Regions from separate parts of the Streptomyces sp. NPDC020742 genome, predicted to be linked through region 1. Evidence: riboswitches for the same ligand, from Rfam matches in the RefSeq annotation. Region 1 holds a riboswitch; each other region holds the start of a gene.
What was found. Region 1 has a riboswitch for cobalamin ahead of AB0G84_RS32345 (HoxN/HupN/NixA family nickel/cobalt transporter). Riboswitches for the same ligand answer to the same signal wherever they lie in the genome.
Positions count from the first base shown of each region.

Region 2: another riboswitch for cobalamin. It lies ahead of AB0G84_RS32540 (prenyltransferase/squalene oxidase repeat-containing protein); the one in region 1 lies ahead of AB0G84_RS32345 (HoxN/HupN/NixA family nickel/cobalt transporter).
Region 3: another riboswitch for cobalamin. It lies ahead of AB0G84_RS03855 (ribonucleoside-diphosphate reductase subunit alpha); the one in region 1 lies ahead of AB0G84_RS32345 (HoxN/HupN/NixA family nickel/cobalt transporter).
Region 4: another riboswitch for cobalamin. It lies ahead of AB0G84_RS15190 (cobalamin biosynthesis protein); the one in region 1 lies ahead of AB0G84_RS32345 (HoxN/HupN/NixA family nickel/cobalt transporter).

Region 1 is NZ_JBFAEA010000031.1:39,337-43,447, forward strand. It holds gene AB0G84_RS32340 (DUF4231 domain-containing protein) at 1-292, opposite strand, end outside; gene AB0G84_RS32345 (HoxN/HupN/NixA family nickel/cobalt transporter) at 639-1,796, opposite strand; cobalamin riboswitch at 1,827-2,043, opposite strand; gene AB0G84_RS32350 (alpha/beta hydrolase) at 2,105-2,953, opposite strand; gene AB0G84_RS32355 (MarR family winged helix-turn-helix transcriptional regulator) at 2,950-3,726, opposite strand; gene AB0G84_RS32360 (hypothetical protein) at 3,921-4,111, shown strand, end outside.
Region 2 is NZ_JBFAEA010000032.1:11,252-15,362, forward strand. It holds gene AB0G84_RS32540 (prenyltransferase/squalene oxidase repeat-containing protein) at 1-1,129, opposite strand, end outside; cobalamin riboswitch at 1,337-1,483, opposite strand; gene AB0G84_RS32545 (MBL fold metallo-hydrolase) at 1,734-2,978, opposite strand; gene AB0G84_RS32550 (aldehyde dehydrogenase) at 3,294-4,111, shown strand, end outside.
Region 3 is NZ_JBFAEA010000001.1:885,164-889,274, forward strand. It holds gene AB0G84_RS03855 (ribonucleoside-diphosphate reductase subunit alpha) at 1-2,241, opposite strand, end outside; cobalamin riboswitch at 2,440-2,603, opposite strand; gene mctP (monocarboxylate uptake permease MctP) at 2,877-4,111, opposite strand, start outside.
Region 4 is NZ_JBFAEA010000007.1:65,317-69,427, forward strand. It holds gene AB0G84_RS15180 (caspase family protein) at 1-440, opposite strand, end outside; gene AB0G84_RS15185 (hypothetical protein) at 446-883, opposite strand; cobalamin riboswitch at 1,087-1,219, shown strand; gene AB0G84_RS15190 (cobalamin biosynthesis protein) at 1,346-2,371, shown strand; gene AB0G84_RS15195 (cobyric acid synthase) at 2,368-3,906, shown strand; gene AB0G84_RS15200 (putative cobaltochelatase) at 3,962-4,111, shown strand, end outside.

The sequences.
Region 1 (4,111 bases):
CGGCGGCCCGGCACTCGTACCAGCGCCGCTCATCTCGTTGCTCCACGATGTAGAGCCGAACCAAGATGGAGGAAATGAAGGCCAAGGCGGCAACAAATCCTGCCCAGTCGATCCCGTTACTGCCGAATTTGATCGTCGTGGCACCGACGGCTGCCGCCAAGAACAATAGAAGCAGCGTCAGGCGGAGTTGACCGAAATAGCGGCGTTTTGAGCGTATGGAGCCAGTGTCGGCATCTTGGAAAAAGGGCGGAAGCTGATGCCAGGTGAAGCTGTCGCTGCCAGGGCCAGTCATCGGACTTCCTTGAGTAGGTAGGACAGTCAACACGCCATGCTAGCCGACTAGTTGATGCTGCTGCGGCGGAAATCCCGCTCTTCCTTGTTGACGGTCGGCCAGGCTGGCTCCGGCGCGTCGCGGAAATGGCCCGTCCGAGCCGCACCGGCCTGGCTTCGACCGCCTGATTCGCTCGTCGACATGATCGCCAACTGGGCCGCCCCGCTGTCCGGTGAGAAGACCAGTCCGGTGCATCGCGGCGTTGGGGTTTGTGTGTTTTGGGGTTTGATTGGTTCGGGGATGGCGAAGGCCCAGGCTGCCCGGGGTTGGTCGGGAGGCCTGGGCCTTGGGTGTTTTCAGCGGGCGGTCAGGAGTCCGGGGTGCGGGAGGTGGGGGGTGTCGGTGGGGTGGTTGCCGTGGGGGTGTGTCGGGCGCGCTGCTCCCAGCGCCTTTCGACGCCGGCGAGTCGCCAGTACGCCAGTGCCGCGGCCCACACCACCAGGAACAGGCCGACGATGATGAAGCCGGCATTGTCGAGGTTGAGGCCCGAGACCCAGTCGGTCAGCGGGTCGTTGAGGGAGAGCTTGTCGTGCAGCACGGTCACCAGCTCGATCGTGCCGATGAAGAACGCGACGGCGATCGACAGGCCGGTGATGGTGAGGTTGTAGTAGACCTTGCGCACCGGGTTGGAGAACGCCCACTGATAGGCGAAATTCATAAAGGTGCCGTCGAGGGTGTCGAACAGGCTCATTCCGGCGGCGAAGAGCAGCGGCAGACACAGGATGGCGTACCAGGGGAGACCGGCCGCCGCCCCGCTGCCCGCCATGACCATGAGGGTCACTTCGGTCGCGGTGTCGAAGCCGAGCCCGAAGAGGAAGCCGAGCGGGAACATCTGGCCGGGGCGGGATATGGAGCGGGTGAAGCGTCCCAGGAAGCGGTTCATGAAGCCGCGTGAATCGAGGCGCTGTTCCAGTTCCGCCTCGTCGTACTGGCCGTCGCGCATCCCGCGGAAGACGCGCCAGATGCCGGTCAGGGCGATGAGGTTGAGGGCGGCGATGAGGTAGAGGAAGCTGCCCGAGATCGTGGTGCCGATCGTGCCCAGGATCTGGTGGGTGCGGGATTGGTCGTTGAGGAGGATGCCCGCGAGGTGGGCACCGCCCGCCACGAGGGCGGCCATCACGACGACCACGCTGGAATGGCCGAGCGCGAACCAGAAGCCCACCGACACCGGTCGCTTGCCGTCGGCCATCAGCTTGCGGGTGGTGTTGTCGATCGCGGCGATGTGGTCGGCGTCGAAGGCGTGCCGCATGCCGAGGGTGTACGCGGTGACACCCAGTCCGACGCCGAAGACCTGGCTTCCGACGGAGTAGTGGTGTGGCACCACCAGGAGGAAGAGCACGCCGAAGGCAACGACGTGCAGCCCGGCTATGACGGCCATCAGTCCCGCGGTACGGACGGTGTCCTGCCGGCGCCAGCGGAAGCTGGTGGGGGCAGGGGTGTTCGGGGTATCGGTGGACAGGGCCATCCGGCGGTCACGCTCCAGCACCTCGTGGATCAACTCGTGAGATGCCGTGGCCGGTCTCCTGGCTTACGGGTGCCCGCGTCCGTCCCCGCCTTCCCGGCCGCAGGGTGCGGTCAGTGGCGCCGTATGCGCGCCGTGCGCATACGGAGAGGGATGGAAACTCCCCGATCACAGTGGCGAGGGCCGCTCCGGAATGGGACCACGAGGTCCGCCACCGGTCTTCCCGAACACCACGGCCCGGCCACTCTAACCGCCGGAGGGGAGGGGTGGGGTGTGGGGTGAGTCAGCGTCCGGGCCAGCCGGTCGAGGGGTCAGTATTCCAAGGCGGAGAGGAATGCGTGCAGTTCCTGGTCGTAGAGCGCGGTGTTCTCCAGGTTGACCATGTGGCCGGCCCCCGGTATGCGGACTCTTCGGGCGCCGGGGACGGCCAGTGCTATGGCATGGGCGTTGGCGGAGATGTCTCTGCTGTCGAGATCGCCGTCGAGGACGACCGTCGGCACCCGGATTTCGGTCAGACGGTCTGCGGCTCCGACCTCCAGCGGCATACCCGCGCCCACTCCATCGGCGTGCACCTCTACGTTGGCCGCGGCCGAGGCACGCATCCGCTCACGGAATCCCGGGTGCACGGCGGACGGTTCACGGTGCGGTCCGTCCACCCACATCCGTAGAAAGTGCTCGACGTAGCGCTCGGCGCCGTCCGGTGCGCCGATGGCCGCCACCTGTTCCCTGATGTGTTCCAGGACGAAGGGGTCGGTGAAGGGGCGGCCGCTGATGCCGGGGGAGGAGAGCGCGAGGGCGGTCACCCGCTCCGGGTGGGCTATGGCGGTGTCGAGTGCGACCCGCGCGCCATGGGAGAGGCCGACGAGGACGGCGCGGGGGACGTCGAGTGCGTCGAGCAGGGTGCACAGGTCGTCGTGGTTGGCGTAGTCCCCGGTCACCGTGGAGGACAGGCCGTGGCCGCGGAAGTCGTAGCGGATCGCGCGGAGGCCGGAGTTCACCAACCAGGCGAACTGCTCGTCCCACATGTGCTGGTCGAGCATGCCGCCGTGCAGCAGCACGACCGCGGGACCCGAGCCGGCCGTCTCGTAGAACAACTCGCCGTCGTCGATGGGCACCAGGCCGTTGTCTATCTCGGACCAGGCGGTGATGGCGCGGGTCATTCTTGGGACCGTCCTCTGTGTGTGCGATGCCGGGGAGCGGCGGGTGCAATGTCACTGCCGTCGCTATTGTCGCTACCGGTGTAAGTATCGCGATTGCCGTGACTGTCGGTTTCCTCCGGTGGAACGTGCGAGCCGTTCGCCAGGTGCCGGAATTCCTCGCCGAGTCGGTCGAGTACGTGCAGTGCGGTGTGGATGTCCTCGCTGGGCAGGTCAGCCAGGCGCTGCCGCAGCTCCGTGGTCTCGAAGGTCTGGATCCCGCGTATGGCGGCCGAGCCCTGGGCGGTGAGCTCGATCAGGGAGGAGCGGCGGTGTGCCGGGTTGGGGGCCGTCACTACCAGGCCCAGCTCCCTGGCGTGGTTCACCCAGCGCTGTACCGGCTGTCGGTCCAGCCCCATGGAACGCGCCAACTGGGGGACGGTGCGCGGGCCTTCGCTTTCCAGGGCGTCCAGCAGTGCGTGTTCGCCGGCTGTCATGCCGGTGTCCTTCAGTTCCCGCTCCACCGCGCGGACGACCGTGCGGTGCAGTGGCCAGAGGCGTCGGATGACGTCGTAGAGAAGGTCGCCGGTATGAGGTGGGTCTTCGGCCGGTTTGCGTTGCCTGGCGGTCCGTGCAGAGAGGCGGTTCGCGGTGGCCTCGGTGTCCGTGGCGTTCCCGCGCTCGTTGTTCTCGTTGTTCTCGTTGTTCTCGTTGCGTTCGGTGGCGTGGGGGTCGGTGATCCCCCCGGGGTCGGCTTCCGTGCCGTTCATGCCGAAACCGGCTTCGGTGATGTTCATTCGCATCCCCCTTCTGTGGTGCGCGCCGCTCTGTGGTGCGCACTCATGCTGACACTGTTGATGTCATGATGACATCGATGATGTCGTTTGAGAAGGGGGTGGATGCGGAAGGAAGTTGAGTGGGTGCGGCGGGAGAGTGTGGAAGCGAGGGGCGAGAAGCCCGGTGGTGAGGGAAAGGGAAGGCGGTGGCGCGGATGAAGGTCGGGTTGTTGCGTGCGGTCGGGGTGGCCACGGCGGTGTACGGAGTGGCGGTGACGGCGGTGCCTGACCTGCTGGCGCGGCCTTCGGGCCTGGTCGATGGGGAGGGGCGGACGGCACAGGACACCCGGACCTCACTGCGCCCGTTGGCGTGGCGGGATGCGGTGAGCGGGCTCGTACTCGCACT
Region 2 (4,111 bases), on a different contig from region 1:
AGGACCGGGGGTCGGCGCCGGTGGCGTGTGCGGCGAGCACCAGCTGGGCGTAGGCGGCCGGACCGTTCTCCTTGGCCCAGGCCGAGGCGTTCTTCTTCAGCCAGGCGAGCGGCCGCTGCGCGGCGGCGCGGTGCCCTCCGGCCGCCAGTGCCACCACGGTGTCCGCGGTGTTGCCGACGTCCGGCTGCTTCTCCTGGCCGGGCATCGCGGAGGGCAGGTGCTGCCCGTTCTTGTCGAGCTGCGCGACGAGGTAGGCGGCGCCGCCCTCCGCGGCCCGCGCCGCGGGGCCGGCCACGCCCTCCTTGCTGCCCCGGGAGTCCTCGCCTTCCTTGCAGCTCAGCGGCTTGACGGGGCGGTCGGAACCGCCGCCGGCCGGGGCGACGACGAAGCCCTTGCGCAGGGCGCCGGTGGTGGCGGCCGCCGTGGCGTCCGCGTTCGGGGCCTTGCCCTTGAGCTGGAAGGTGAAAGCGCCGCGCTCGCCCTCCTTCGCGTCGCAGCCCAGCCGGAAGGTGAGCAGCCCGTCGTAGGGGGTCTTCCCGCCCTTCTTCGACGTGCTCGACTCCGGCCGCTCACCGGCCGCGACGAACGCGCCGATGACCACGGCGGTGGAGTTGGCGTCGCTGGGGGAGCCGGGCATCGAGCTCCAGCCGCCGTCGTCGTTCTGTACCGACTTCAGCCAGTTCAGTGCCTTGTGTACGGCCTCGCTGTGTCCACCGAGCGCGGCCAGCGCCTGTATCGCGGCGGCCGTCTGGTTGGTGTCCCGCATCGTCTTGGCGTTGCACGCCGTGCCCGGCTCGGCGCGGAAGGCGGTGAACGCCCCGTCCGCGCACTGCTGGCCGGCCAGCCACTCGACGGCCGGGGCCGCCGGCTTGACGCCCACCGTGTCCTGCGCGAGCAGCGCCAGCGACTGCCGCCAGACGCCGTCGTACTGGGGGTCCTTGGTGCCGTACAGCCCCTCGGGCAGCTTCTTGGGGGCCGCCGGTGCCGCCGGTGCCGCGGGCGCACCGGCCCCGGCCGCGGAGGCGGCGGGAGCGGTGGCCGCACCCAGCACGGTCGCGGCCACCACCGCCATGGCGGCGCGGCGCGCCAGGAAGGCGACGCGGTGCGTCGAAGGGACCTGGGGAGCCATGGGCGCCAAGGGAGCCATGGAAGACGTGCGGGCCATCGGTCGGTGCCTCTCGGGTCTGGGCGGGTCGCGCCGGCGGTACGCAGCCGCACTCGGCCGACCGGCGCACTCCGATCGGTGATCGGGCGCGGCGGCACCGGGCTCGGCTCCGTATACCTCGACGGTGCCGCGCACCGGGAGCGTCCGTGCGGACGGCGGTTCCGGTGGCGCGAGCCTTGGTCGTTGCCCCTCGGGTGCTCCGGCTCGTACGGCCGGCGCGCGGTGCGCGGACGGCCGTCCTCACGGTTGCGGGTCAGCGCCGGATTTCCACCGGCTTCCCCCGATCGGGCACGGATGAAGTTGTCCCGCACACCTTAACCGGCACCCGGACGGCCCTCGCCCGCCTGTACGGGACGGGGATGGCGGGCTGTGACGGAGGCGACAGGGGGCCGTCCCTCGGTCCATCGGCGGGGCACTGGCGGGGCACTGGCGGGGCACTGGCGGGGTCGGGCGGGGTCGGGCGGCGGTGACGGTGGCGGGGGCCGGGCCACCTCGTGCTGCCGGTGCCGGTGCCGGTGCCGGTGCCGGTGCCGGTGTCGGCGCCTGTGTGCCGGCGCCCGCGCGGGGCTCACACCGCCTGGTACGTCGCCGGGTCGGAGCCCGGCACCCGCTCCACCTGTCCCAGCTTCACCAGGCGCCGCAGATGCGCCTCGGCCTCCGATACCGCGATGGTGCGGGAGCCGTACGGGATCTGTTCCCACGGGCGGTTCCACTCCATGGCGACGGCGAGCTGCCAGGGGGTGCGGGGCTCGCAGAGCAGTGCCCGCAGTCCGGAGAGCCGCTCTTCGTGGTGGGCGAGGAGCTCGCGCACCCGCCCCTGGGCATCGGTGAACGCATGTTGGTGGGCCGGCAGTACCTCGGCGGGGGCGAGCCGTCCGATGCGTTCGAGGGAGTCGAGGTAGTCGCCCAGCGGGTCGGTGCCGTCCCCCAAGCTCTCACCTCCGTTCGAGCAGGGGGGACCCCCATGGTCGTCCGGGGCCTCGTACAGGCCGATGTGCGGGGTGATACCGGGCAGCAGATGGTCGCCGGAGAACAGCCGGCCGAAACCGTGCGGCGCCCGCCCCGACGGCCCGCCACTCGAACTCCCCGACGTCCCGCTACCCGAACTCCCCGACGTCCCGCCCGGGTTTCCTGTCCGCTCGCCCGCATTCGCGGGCGCCGCCCCCGAATTCGCCGGCGTCCCACCCCGGTTGGCTGTCCGCCCGACCGGGTTCCCCGCCCGTCCGGGGTGCTCCTCCTCCAGGTGGAGGCAGACATGCCCCGGTGTGTGCCCCGGCGTCCAGATGGCGCGTACCCGCCGCCCCGGCAGGTCCAGCAGCGCTCCCGGCTCGATCCCGCGGTCCGGGAGCGCGGCCCGCCGGCCGGGCGGTTTCCTGCCGCTCCCCTGGGCGCGCGCCGTGCGCAGCGGCGCCAGATGGTCGTCCGGCGCGCCCGCCGCCGCAAGCTTGGCGAGCAGATAGTCCCGCCACCGGCCCGGCTCCGCCTCCCGGGTGCGGCGCACCACCGCGGTATCCGCGGCGTGCATCGCGATCCAGGCCCCGGACGTCTCCCGCACCTTCGCGGAGAGGCCGTGGTGGTCGGGGTGGTGATGGGTGATCAGGACACCGTGGAGGTCGGTGACGGCGAAGCCGCAGGCCGCGACGCCGGCGACCAAGGCGTCCCAGGAGTCCGGGTCGTCCCAGCCGGTGTCGATGAGCACCGGCCCCCGGTCGGTCTCCAGGAGGTGGACGAGGGTGTGGCCGAGCGGGTTGTCCGGTATGGGGACGGCGATGCTCCACACTCCGCCGCGGTGGTCGATCACCTGCGTGGTCATCCCCGTCCCCTCTCGCTGCGGGGCGCCCGATGGGCAGCTGCCGGACGCGCGTCGGTGTGCACCTCTGCGGACACGCCTTCACTATAACTAGAACGAGTTTCAAGCTGGCCGGAAGTGGCGCCCGGGTGCCCCTCCGGGGTGCTCCCCCCAAGGTGCCCACGCCTCCCGCCCCCATCCGTCCCCGTCGCCCCGTCCGCCCACCTGAAGTCGACCTCCCGGCGGCGGGGTTGGTGGTGGCTACGCACCGTGGACTCCTCCAACTAGAACTGATATCAGTTCTGATGTGGCGTCAGGAACTGACGGGAGGCGACCGTGATGAGCGAGTTCGTGGAGCACGGAAAGCTCTACATAGGCGGGGGGTTGGTCGATCCGGCCGGCAAGGACACGATCGAGGTCGTCTCACCGCACACCGAGCAGGTCATCGGCCGCGTCCCGCATGCCTCGCGGGCCGACGTCGACCGTGCGGTGGCGGCGGCCCGTACGTCCTTCACGTCCGGGGTGTGGGCGAACGCCCCGTTGGCGGACCGGATCGCGGTGGTGACCCGGATCAAGGACGCCTTGGCGGCGCGCAGCGAGGAGTTCGCCCGGGTCATCAGCTCCGAGAACGGCACCCCGTACACCTCGGGCGTCATGGTGCAGTCGCTGGCCGCCGTCCTGGCGTGGGACGCGGCCCTCACGGTGGCCCGGGGCTTCGCCTTCGAGGAGCGGCGGGACGGGGTACTGGGGCCGATCCTCGTGCGGCGGGAGCCGGTCGGGGTGGTCGCGGCCGTGGTGCCGTGGAACGTCCCGCAGTTCACTGCCGCCGCCAAGCTCGCGCCGGCGCTGCTGGCCGGCTGTTCGGTGGTGCTGAAGGTGTCGCCGGAGACGCCGCTGGACGCGTACCTGCTCGCCGAGATCGCCGGCGAGGCCGGGCTGCCGGAGGGCGTGCTGTCGATCCTGCCGGCGGACCGCGAGGTCAGCGAGTACCTGGTCGGGCACCCGGGCGTGGACAAGGTGTCCTTCACCGGCTCGGTGGCCGCGGGCAAGCGGGTGATGGAGGTCGCGGCGCGCAACCTGTCCCGGGTCACCCTCGAACTCGGCGGCAAGTCCGCGGCAGTGATCCTTCCGGATGCGGATCTGGACGCGGCGGTGGC
Region 3 (4,111 bases), on a different contig from region 1:
GTTCTTCCAGGCGTAGGCGTACATCGAGCTGAGCTTGCCGATGGTCGGCGAGGCCATGAAGAGGTTCAGCGACTGGCTCTGGTCCAGGTAGGGCGTACGGGCCGCGGCCATGTCGATCAGGGCGCGCTGCGGGATCTCCCAGGCGGTGCGGTAGCGGGCGCGGACGTCCGCGGGGATCCACTCGACGTCCTGCACCGAGCCGTTCGCCTCGCGCAGCGCGTCACGGGTCTTGGCGTCCCACAGCCCCAGGGCCTTGAGCTCCTCGATCAGGTAGGCGTTGACCTGGAGGAACTCCCCCGACAGCGTCTCGCGCTTGAAGAGGTTGGAGACCTGCGGCTCGATGCACTCGTACACCCCGGCGATGGAGGCGATGGTCGCGGTCGGCGCGATCGCCAGCAGCAGCGAGTTGCGCATGCCGGTTTCGGCGATCCGGGCCCGCAGCGCCGCCCAGCGGTCCGCCCAGCGGGGCTCGGCGTCCGGGTAGTGGTCGGGGTGCAGCACCCCACGGGCGGTGCGGGTCGCGGACCACGCGGGGTGCGGGCCGTGCCGCTCGGCGAGGTCCGCGGACGCCTCGTACGCGGCGAGCATGATCCGCTCGGAGATCCGGGTCGACAGCTCCTTCGCCTCGGGCGAGTCGAAGGGCAGCCGCAGCCGGAAGAACACGTCCTGCAGGCCCATCAGGCCCAGACCCACCGGGCGCCAGCGGGAGTTGGAGGCCCCGGCCTGCTCGGTCGGGTAGAAGTTGATGTCCACCACGCGGTCGAGGAAGGTGACGGCGGTGCGGACGGTGGCGTCCAGCCGCTCCCAGTCCATCGCCTCCTGCCAGCCGGCGGTCTCGTCGCCCAGGTGCGCGGCGAGGTTGACCGACCCCAGGTTGCAGACCGCGGTCTCCCCGTCGTTGGTCACCTCCAGGATCTCCGTGCAGAGGTTGGAGGAGTGCACGACCTTGCCGGGCTCGGCGGTCTGGTTCGCGGTCCGGTTGGCGGCGTCCTTGAACGTCATCCAGCCGTTGCCGGTCTGCGCCAGGGTCCGCATCATCCGGGAGTAGAGCACCCGCGCCGGCACCTGCTTGACCGCCCGGCCCTCGGCCTCGGCCCTGCGGTACGCGGCGTCGAACTCCTCGCCCCACAGGTCCACCAGCTCGGGGGCGTCGGCGGGGGAGAACAGCGACCAGTCGCCGTCCGCCTCCACCCGGCGCATGAACTCGTCCGGGATCCAGTGCGCGATGTTGAGGTTGTGGGTGCGGCGGGCCTCCTCACCGGTGTTGTCCCGCAGCTCCAGGAACTCCTCGATGTCCGCGTGCCAGGTCTCCAGGTAGACGCAGGCCGCGCCCTTGCGCCGGCCGCCCTGGTTGACCGCGGCGACCGAGGCGTCCAGCGTGCGCAGGAACGGCACGATGCCGTTGGAGTGTCCGTTGGTGCCCCGGATCAGTGAACCGCGGGCGCGGATGCGGGAGTAGGACAGGCCGATGCCGCCGGCGTGCTTGGACAGCCGCGCCACCTGGTGGTACCGGTCGTAGATCGAGTCCAGCTCGTCCAGCGGGGAGTCCAGCAGGTAGCAGGACGACATCTGCGGGTGGCGGGTGCCGGAGTTGAACAGCGTGGGGGAGGAGGGCAGGTACGACAGCGAGCTGGTGAGCCGGTAGAGCTCGGCGACGTCGGCCAGGGCGCGCTCGCTGTGGTCCTCGGCCAGACCGCAGGCCACCCGCAGCAGGAAGTGCTGGGGGGTCTCGATGACCTGACGGGTGGTGGGGTGCCGGAGCAGGTAGCGCGAGTGCAGCGTGCGCAGCCCGAAGTAGCCGAAGCGGTCGTCCGCGCCGTCCGTGAGGGCGGCGTCGACCAGCGCGTCCAGGTGCTCGGCGTGCGCCCGTACGAACTCCGCGGTCCCGTCGGCGATCAGGCCCTCGCGGTGGCCGACCTCGACGGAGGCGGAGAAGGAGACCGCCCCCTGCCCGGCGGCCTCCTCCGCGATGGCGCGGGTGAGCAGCCGGGCGGCGAGCTTGGAGTACTGGGGCTCGTCACCGATCAGGCCGGCCGCGGCTTCGGTGGCCAGCGACCGCAGCTCGGCCTCGTCGGAGCCCGGGTGCCGGCCGCGCAGGGCGGCGGCGGCCACCTTGCCGGGGTCGGTCGCGGTGAGGTCCTCGGTCAGCGCGGTCAGCGTGCGCAGCAGGGCGACGCCCGGCCCGTCCTCGCCCGGCGCGCCGTCGGCGGGGGCGGCAGGCGTGGTCACCGCAGTCGGCACGACCTCGGCGTCTGACGCGGGCTCCGTTGGCGCGATGGTCACGTGGTGCTCTCCCTCACTCGGCGGGGGCCGGGAGAGCGGGGCGACGGGCGCGCGCGGGCATGCGGCACCCCGTGACGTTGTGGGGCGCGCGGGCACCGCGCGGCGTCCATCGGCCCAACCCTCGGGGCCCGGACGTATCGACGTCCGTACCGATGGCGGTGCGGACGTACCGTCGGCAGGTCTTCGGACTTCACGGCACGCGCGGAAGGGCCGTGATCGGGCCACCGAGCGCGCTCCAACACCGTTGCGGGACAGTCCCGGATTCACACCGGATTCCCCTGCGGCGACAGCGAGGACGAGCATACATCTTGTGCTGCCACCCGCATGCACCCCCACATCTTGTGTCGTCACCCCATACCACTCCGACGGGTGTGCGAATGACCAGGGGCGTCGGACGGCCCGGGAAAGGTGCTCTGTCCCAGGACAGCGGCCCCTTCCGGCCAGTCGCCGCCACGCCTGCCGCGGCCACCCCGGAAGGGCGGACGCGCCCGACGCGCCGTCACCCACCCCCGTGCGCCCCGGCGGTTCCGGAACGGCGAAGGGCCGCCGCGCCCCCAGGGGGACGCGACGGCCCGTGGTGCGGTGCCGGCGGATCAGTGCCCGGCGGGTGCTCCGGCGGTGGCCGGCGGCAGGTCGGTCGCGACGCCCGTGTCGCCGGCGTCCGCGGTGTAGTCGCCGGGGCTGGTCTCGTCGACCCCGTCGGGGGCCTTGACGGCCCGCAGGGCGACCGTGAGCACCACCGTGACCACCACGTTCAGGACGAAGGCGGTGAGGCCGATGTAGCCGATCTCACCGATGCCGGGGATCTCCTTGCTGGAGCCGCCGAAGTGGGCCTGGGTCGGGCTGGCGACGCCGTACGCGGCGAGGGTGCCGTAGAGCATGCCCACCGCCCAGCCGGTCAGCAGGGCCCAGCGGTGGAACCAGCGGGTGAACAGTCCGCCGACCAGCGCCGGCATGGTCTGCAGGATCCAGATGCCGCCCAGCAGCTGGAAGTTGATGGCGACGGTCTTGTCCATGGTGAGGACGAAGACCAGGGCGCCGACCTTCACCAGCAGGGAGACGAGCTTGGCGACCTTGTGCTCCTGCTCGGGCGTGGCGTCGCGCTTGAGGAAGTCCTTGTAGACGTTCCGGGTGAAGAGGTTGGCGGCGGCGATGGACATGATGGCCGCGGGCACCAGGGCGCCGATCCCGATCGCCGCGAAGGCCACACCGGCGAACCAGCTGGGGAACATGTCCTCGAACAGCTGCGGGATGGCCAGCTGGGGGTTGCCCTGGATGTCCGTGCCGGCCTTGACGGCCATGAAGCCGAGCAGTGCCAGGAAGCCCAGCATCAGCGAGTAGAGCGGGAGGATGGTGGTGTTGCGGCGGATCACATTGCGGCTGCGGGAGGACAGTGTGGCGGTGATCGAGTGGGGGTACATGAAGAGCGCCAGCGCCGAGCCGAGCGCCAGAGTGGCGTAGGCCCACTGGGCGTTGGGGCCGCTGGTCAGCTCGCCGCGCGGCTTGCCGGGCACCGGGCCGGGCTGGGTGAACGCCTTGCCCGCCGCGTCGAAGATCCCCTCGAAGCCGCCCAGTTTGATCGGGATGTAGATGATCGCCACGGCGATGACCAGGTAGATCAGGCCGTCCTTGACGAAGGCGATCAGCGCCGGGGCGCGCAGCCCGGAGGAGTAGGTGTAGGCGGCCAGCACCGCGAAGGCGATCAGCAGCGGGAGGTCCTTGACGAACCAGTTGGTGTGCTCGCCGCCGCCGATGCCCATCACGTCCAGGACGGCCTGAATGCCGACCAGTTGGAGCGCGATGTACGGCATGGTCGCCAGGATGCCGG
Region 4 (4,111 bases), on a different contig from region 1:
GAGTGGAAGGCGCCGCCGGCGTTGCCCGCGTAGCAGCACTCCAGGACGATCACGATGCGTTCGGCGCGGGCGCTGTCGAGGCAGGACAGCACGGCGTCCTGCCAGGAGACGGTGGTGTGGCTCCGGCCGGACACCGAGGCGCCGACCATCAGTTGGAGGTTGCCGCCGTCGCTGCCGACCCGGCCGTGACCGGAGAAGTGCACGAACAGCAGGCCGCGCGCCTCGTCGGCGGCGGTCTTCAGGGCCCGGCTGAGCTCCCACGGCTCGGTGGGCCGGCAGATGCCGACCTCATCCGCGGTGAACAGGTCGGTGCCGGTCAGGGCCCGCTTCAGCTCGGCGGGGTTGTCCTCCACCGCGGGCAGGGCGTCCAGCGTCGCGTAGTCGTGGACACCGATCAGCAGCGCCCGGTTGATCTTCCCCCGCGCGTCGTATTCGGACATCCGGCTCAGACCTCGCCGGTGCTGCCGCTCCCCTGCGCCGGGCTGCCGGGATCGGGGTGCCCGGAGCCGACCTCGTGCACCGCGCCGCCGGTGCCGGCCACGACGGCGGGCTCCTCGCCCTCGGCGCGCTCCTCCCTGCGGCGCCGCAGCCACTCCCGCAGTGCGATGCTCAGCCCCTTGGTGACCTCGGTGGCGACGGCCCCGACGAGCACCAGGACCAGATCGTCCACCCCGACGGCCATGTCGGCCGGTCGGGTGCGCCGCGCTCCGTCGGCACCGTCGGCCGCGTCCGCGGGCCGGGGCCGCTGGTGCCAGGAGTGCTCCTGGCGGGTCAGCCACGGTTCGCGCTCCAGCCAGGCCCGGAGGTCGTCGATGTCCTGCTGCGGATTGTTCGTGCCCGTGACCCGGATACGGATCTCCTGGTGCCCGGCGCGCTCCGGCATCCCCCAGCCCCCTTCCGGCGGCCCCTTCGCCACCGTGCACCAGATAGTGACGCGGGATCAGGGGCGCAGGCAACCGTCCGTGACGCCGCAGCCACCCTGTGGCGTGCGCCACAGCGCCGGACGCGGGGCAGCATCGCAGGTCAAGGGTGAGTTGACGGGCATTCGCGGGGCGTGGTGGACTGCCCGGGCCAATCGGCGACAGCAGAGGAAGTCCGGTGCGAATCCGGCGCGGTCCCGCCACTGTCACCGGGGAGCGTCCCTCCGACGAGGGCCACGGCCCGTACCCGTACGGGCTGGAAGGCCGGGGGCCACGCCGATCCGGGAGCCAGGAGACTCTGGTCGCCGTCACGTCGAGCCAGGGCGCGGACCCTGAGTGAGGACACCACCATGCCCGGCCGCCGTTCCAGAGCCCCCCGGCCCCCCGTTGCGGGGCCCCTCCGAGGCCTGACGGCGGCCTGACCGATGCGCGGCGAACACGCGGGATATGCGTGCGGCGCGGCCCTCGGCTACCTCGGCGACCTGATCGCGGCAGACCCCCGGCGCGGCCATCCGGTGGCTGCCTTCGGCCGGGCCGCGGCCCGCGTCGAACGGCTGCTGTGGCGCGACCACCGGGGCTACGGGACGGTGCACACCGCGCTCTGCGCGGGCGGTGCGGCCGCCGCGGCCGCGCTGCTGGAGCGTGCGGTGCACCGCCGCCGCGGCGCTCACCTCGCGCTGACCGCGGCCACGGTGTGGGCGGTGCTGGGCGGTACCTCGCTCGGCCGGGAGGCCCGGGCCGTCGGGGGTGCGCTCACCGCGGGCGACCTGGAGGTGGCCCGGGAGCGGCTGCCGCACCTGTGCGGGCGTGATCCGCAGGCGCTGGACGGGCCGCAGATGGCGCGTGCGGTGGTGGAGTCGGTGGCCGAGAACACCTCGGACGCGGTGGTCGGCGCCCTGGTGTGGGGCGCCCTCGGCGGCGTCCCGGGCCTGGTGGCGTTCCGGGCGGTGAACACCCTGGACGCGATGGTGGGTCACACCTCGCCGCGCTACCGCCGCTTCGGCTGGGCCTCGGCCCGCCTCGACGACCTCGCCGGCTGGCCCGGCTCGCGACTGACCGCCGCCCTGGCCGTCCTGGCCGGGCCCGACCGGCGCGGTGCGCTGCGGGCCTGGAAGGCGGACGGCGGATCCCACCCGAGCCCCAACGCGGGCCCGGTGGAAGCGTCGTTCGCGGGCGCGCTCGGCGTACGGCTGGGTGGCACCCTGGCGTACGGCGGACGCATCGAGCACCGGCCGGTGCTCAACGGCGGGGGGCGCCCGGCCACGGCGGACGACATCGAACGGGCGGTCCGGCTCTCCCGCCGGGTCGGCGCGCTGGCCCTGGCGGTGACGGTGGCCGGACGGCTGGCGGCGGGCGCGCTGCGCGGCGCGACCGCACCCGGCGGGCACCGCGGCCGCAGGACGGGGAGGACCCTGAGCATGACCCTGAGCTTGAGGAAGACGGCCCGGTGAGCGGACGGTTGAGGAGAGCCGGCGGGCTCGGCGGCGGCCTGCTGGTGGCCGGTACGACGTCCGACGCCGGTAAGAGCGTGGTGACGGCGGGCATCTGCCGCTGGCTGGCCCGGCAGGGCGTCCGGGTGGCGCCGTTCAAGGCGCAGAACATGTCGCTGAACTCCTTTGTCACCCGCGAGGGTGCGGAGATCGGCCGGGCGCAGGCGATGCAGGCCGCGGCGGCCCGGGTGGAGCCGACCGCGCTGATGAACCCCGTACTGCTCAAGCCCGGCGGCGACCGCAGCAGCCAGGTGGTGCTGCTGGGGAAGCCGGTGGGCGAACTGAGCGCCCGCGGCTACCACGCGGGGCGGCAGGAGCGGCTGCTGGGCACCGTCACCGACTGCCTGACCGAGCTGCGGCGGACGCATGACGCGGTGATCTGTGAGGGCGCCGGCAGCCCCGCCGAGATCAATCTGCGCCGTACCGACATCGTGAACATGGGCCTGGCCCGCGCCGCCCGGATCCCGGCCGTGGTGGTCGGCGACATCGACCGGGGTGGGGTGTTCGCCTCCTTCTTCGGCACCACCGCGCTGCTGTCGAAGGAGGACCAGGCGCTGGTCGCCGGGTACCTCGTCAACAAGTTCCGGGGCGATGTGACGCTGCTGGAGCCGGGGTTGGACATGCTGCGCTCGCTCACCGGCCGGGCGACGCTGGGCGTGTTGCCGTACGCGCACGGGCTCGGCATCGACGAGGAGGACGGACTCCGCGTGTCACTGCGCGGCACGGTCCGCGAGAGCGTGGTGGCCCCGCCGCACGGCGCGGACGTGCTGCGGGTGGCGGTCTGCGCGGTGCCGCTGATGTCGAACTTCACCGATGTGGACGCGCTGGCCGCCGAGCCGGGCGTGGTGGTGCGGTTCGTGGACCGCCCCGAGGAGTTGGCCGACGCCGATCTAGTGGTGCTGCCCGGCACCCGCGGCACCGTGCGCGCCCTTGCGTGGCTGCGCGAACGCGGGCTGGCGGACGCGCTCGCCCGCCGGGCCGCCGAGGGCCGCCCGGTGCTGGGTATCTGCGGCGGCTTCCAGATGCTCGGCGAGCACATCGACGACGAGGTCGAGTCGAAGGCGGGGGCGGTCGAGGCGCTCGGGTTGCTGCCGGTGCGGGTGCGGTTCGCCGTCGAGAAGACCCTGGCCCGGCCGGTGGGCGAGGCGCTGGGCGAGCCGGTGGAGGGCTACGAGATCCACCACGGCGTGGCCGAAGTGGCCGGCGGCGACGAGGAGTTCCTGGACGGCTGCCGGCGCGGCGCGGTCTGGGGCACGCACTGGCACGGCTCGCTGGAGAGCGACGGCTTCCGCCGGGCGTTCCTGCGGCGGGTGGCCGCCGACGCGGGCCGGGCGTTCGTACCGGCCCCGGACACCCGCTTCGGGGCGCTGCGCGAGGAGCAGCTGGACCGGCTCGGCGACCTGATCGAGGAGCACGCGGACACCGGCGCCCTGCTGCGGCTGATCGAGGAAGGGGTGCCGGAGGGGCTGCCGTTCGTGCCTCCGGGGGCGCCATGACGGGTACGCACGCAACGGACCGGGGAGCCGACCGCGACGTGGAGGACGACACAGCATGACAACGGTGCAGAGCACGACCCCGCAGTACCCCTTCACCGCGGTCGTCGGGATGGACGACCTGCGGCTGGCGCTGCTGCTGAACGCGGTGAGCCCCGCGGTCGGCGGAGTGCTGGTGCGCGGTGAGAAGGGCACCGCCAAGTCCACC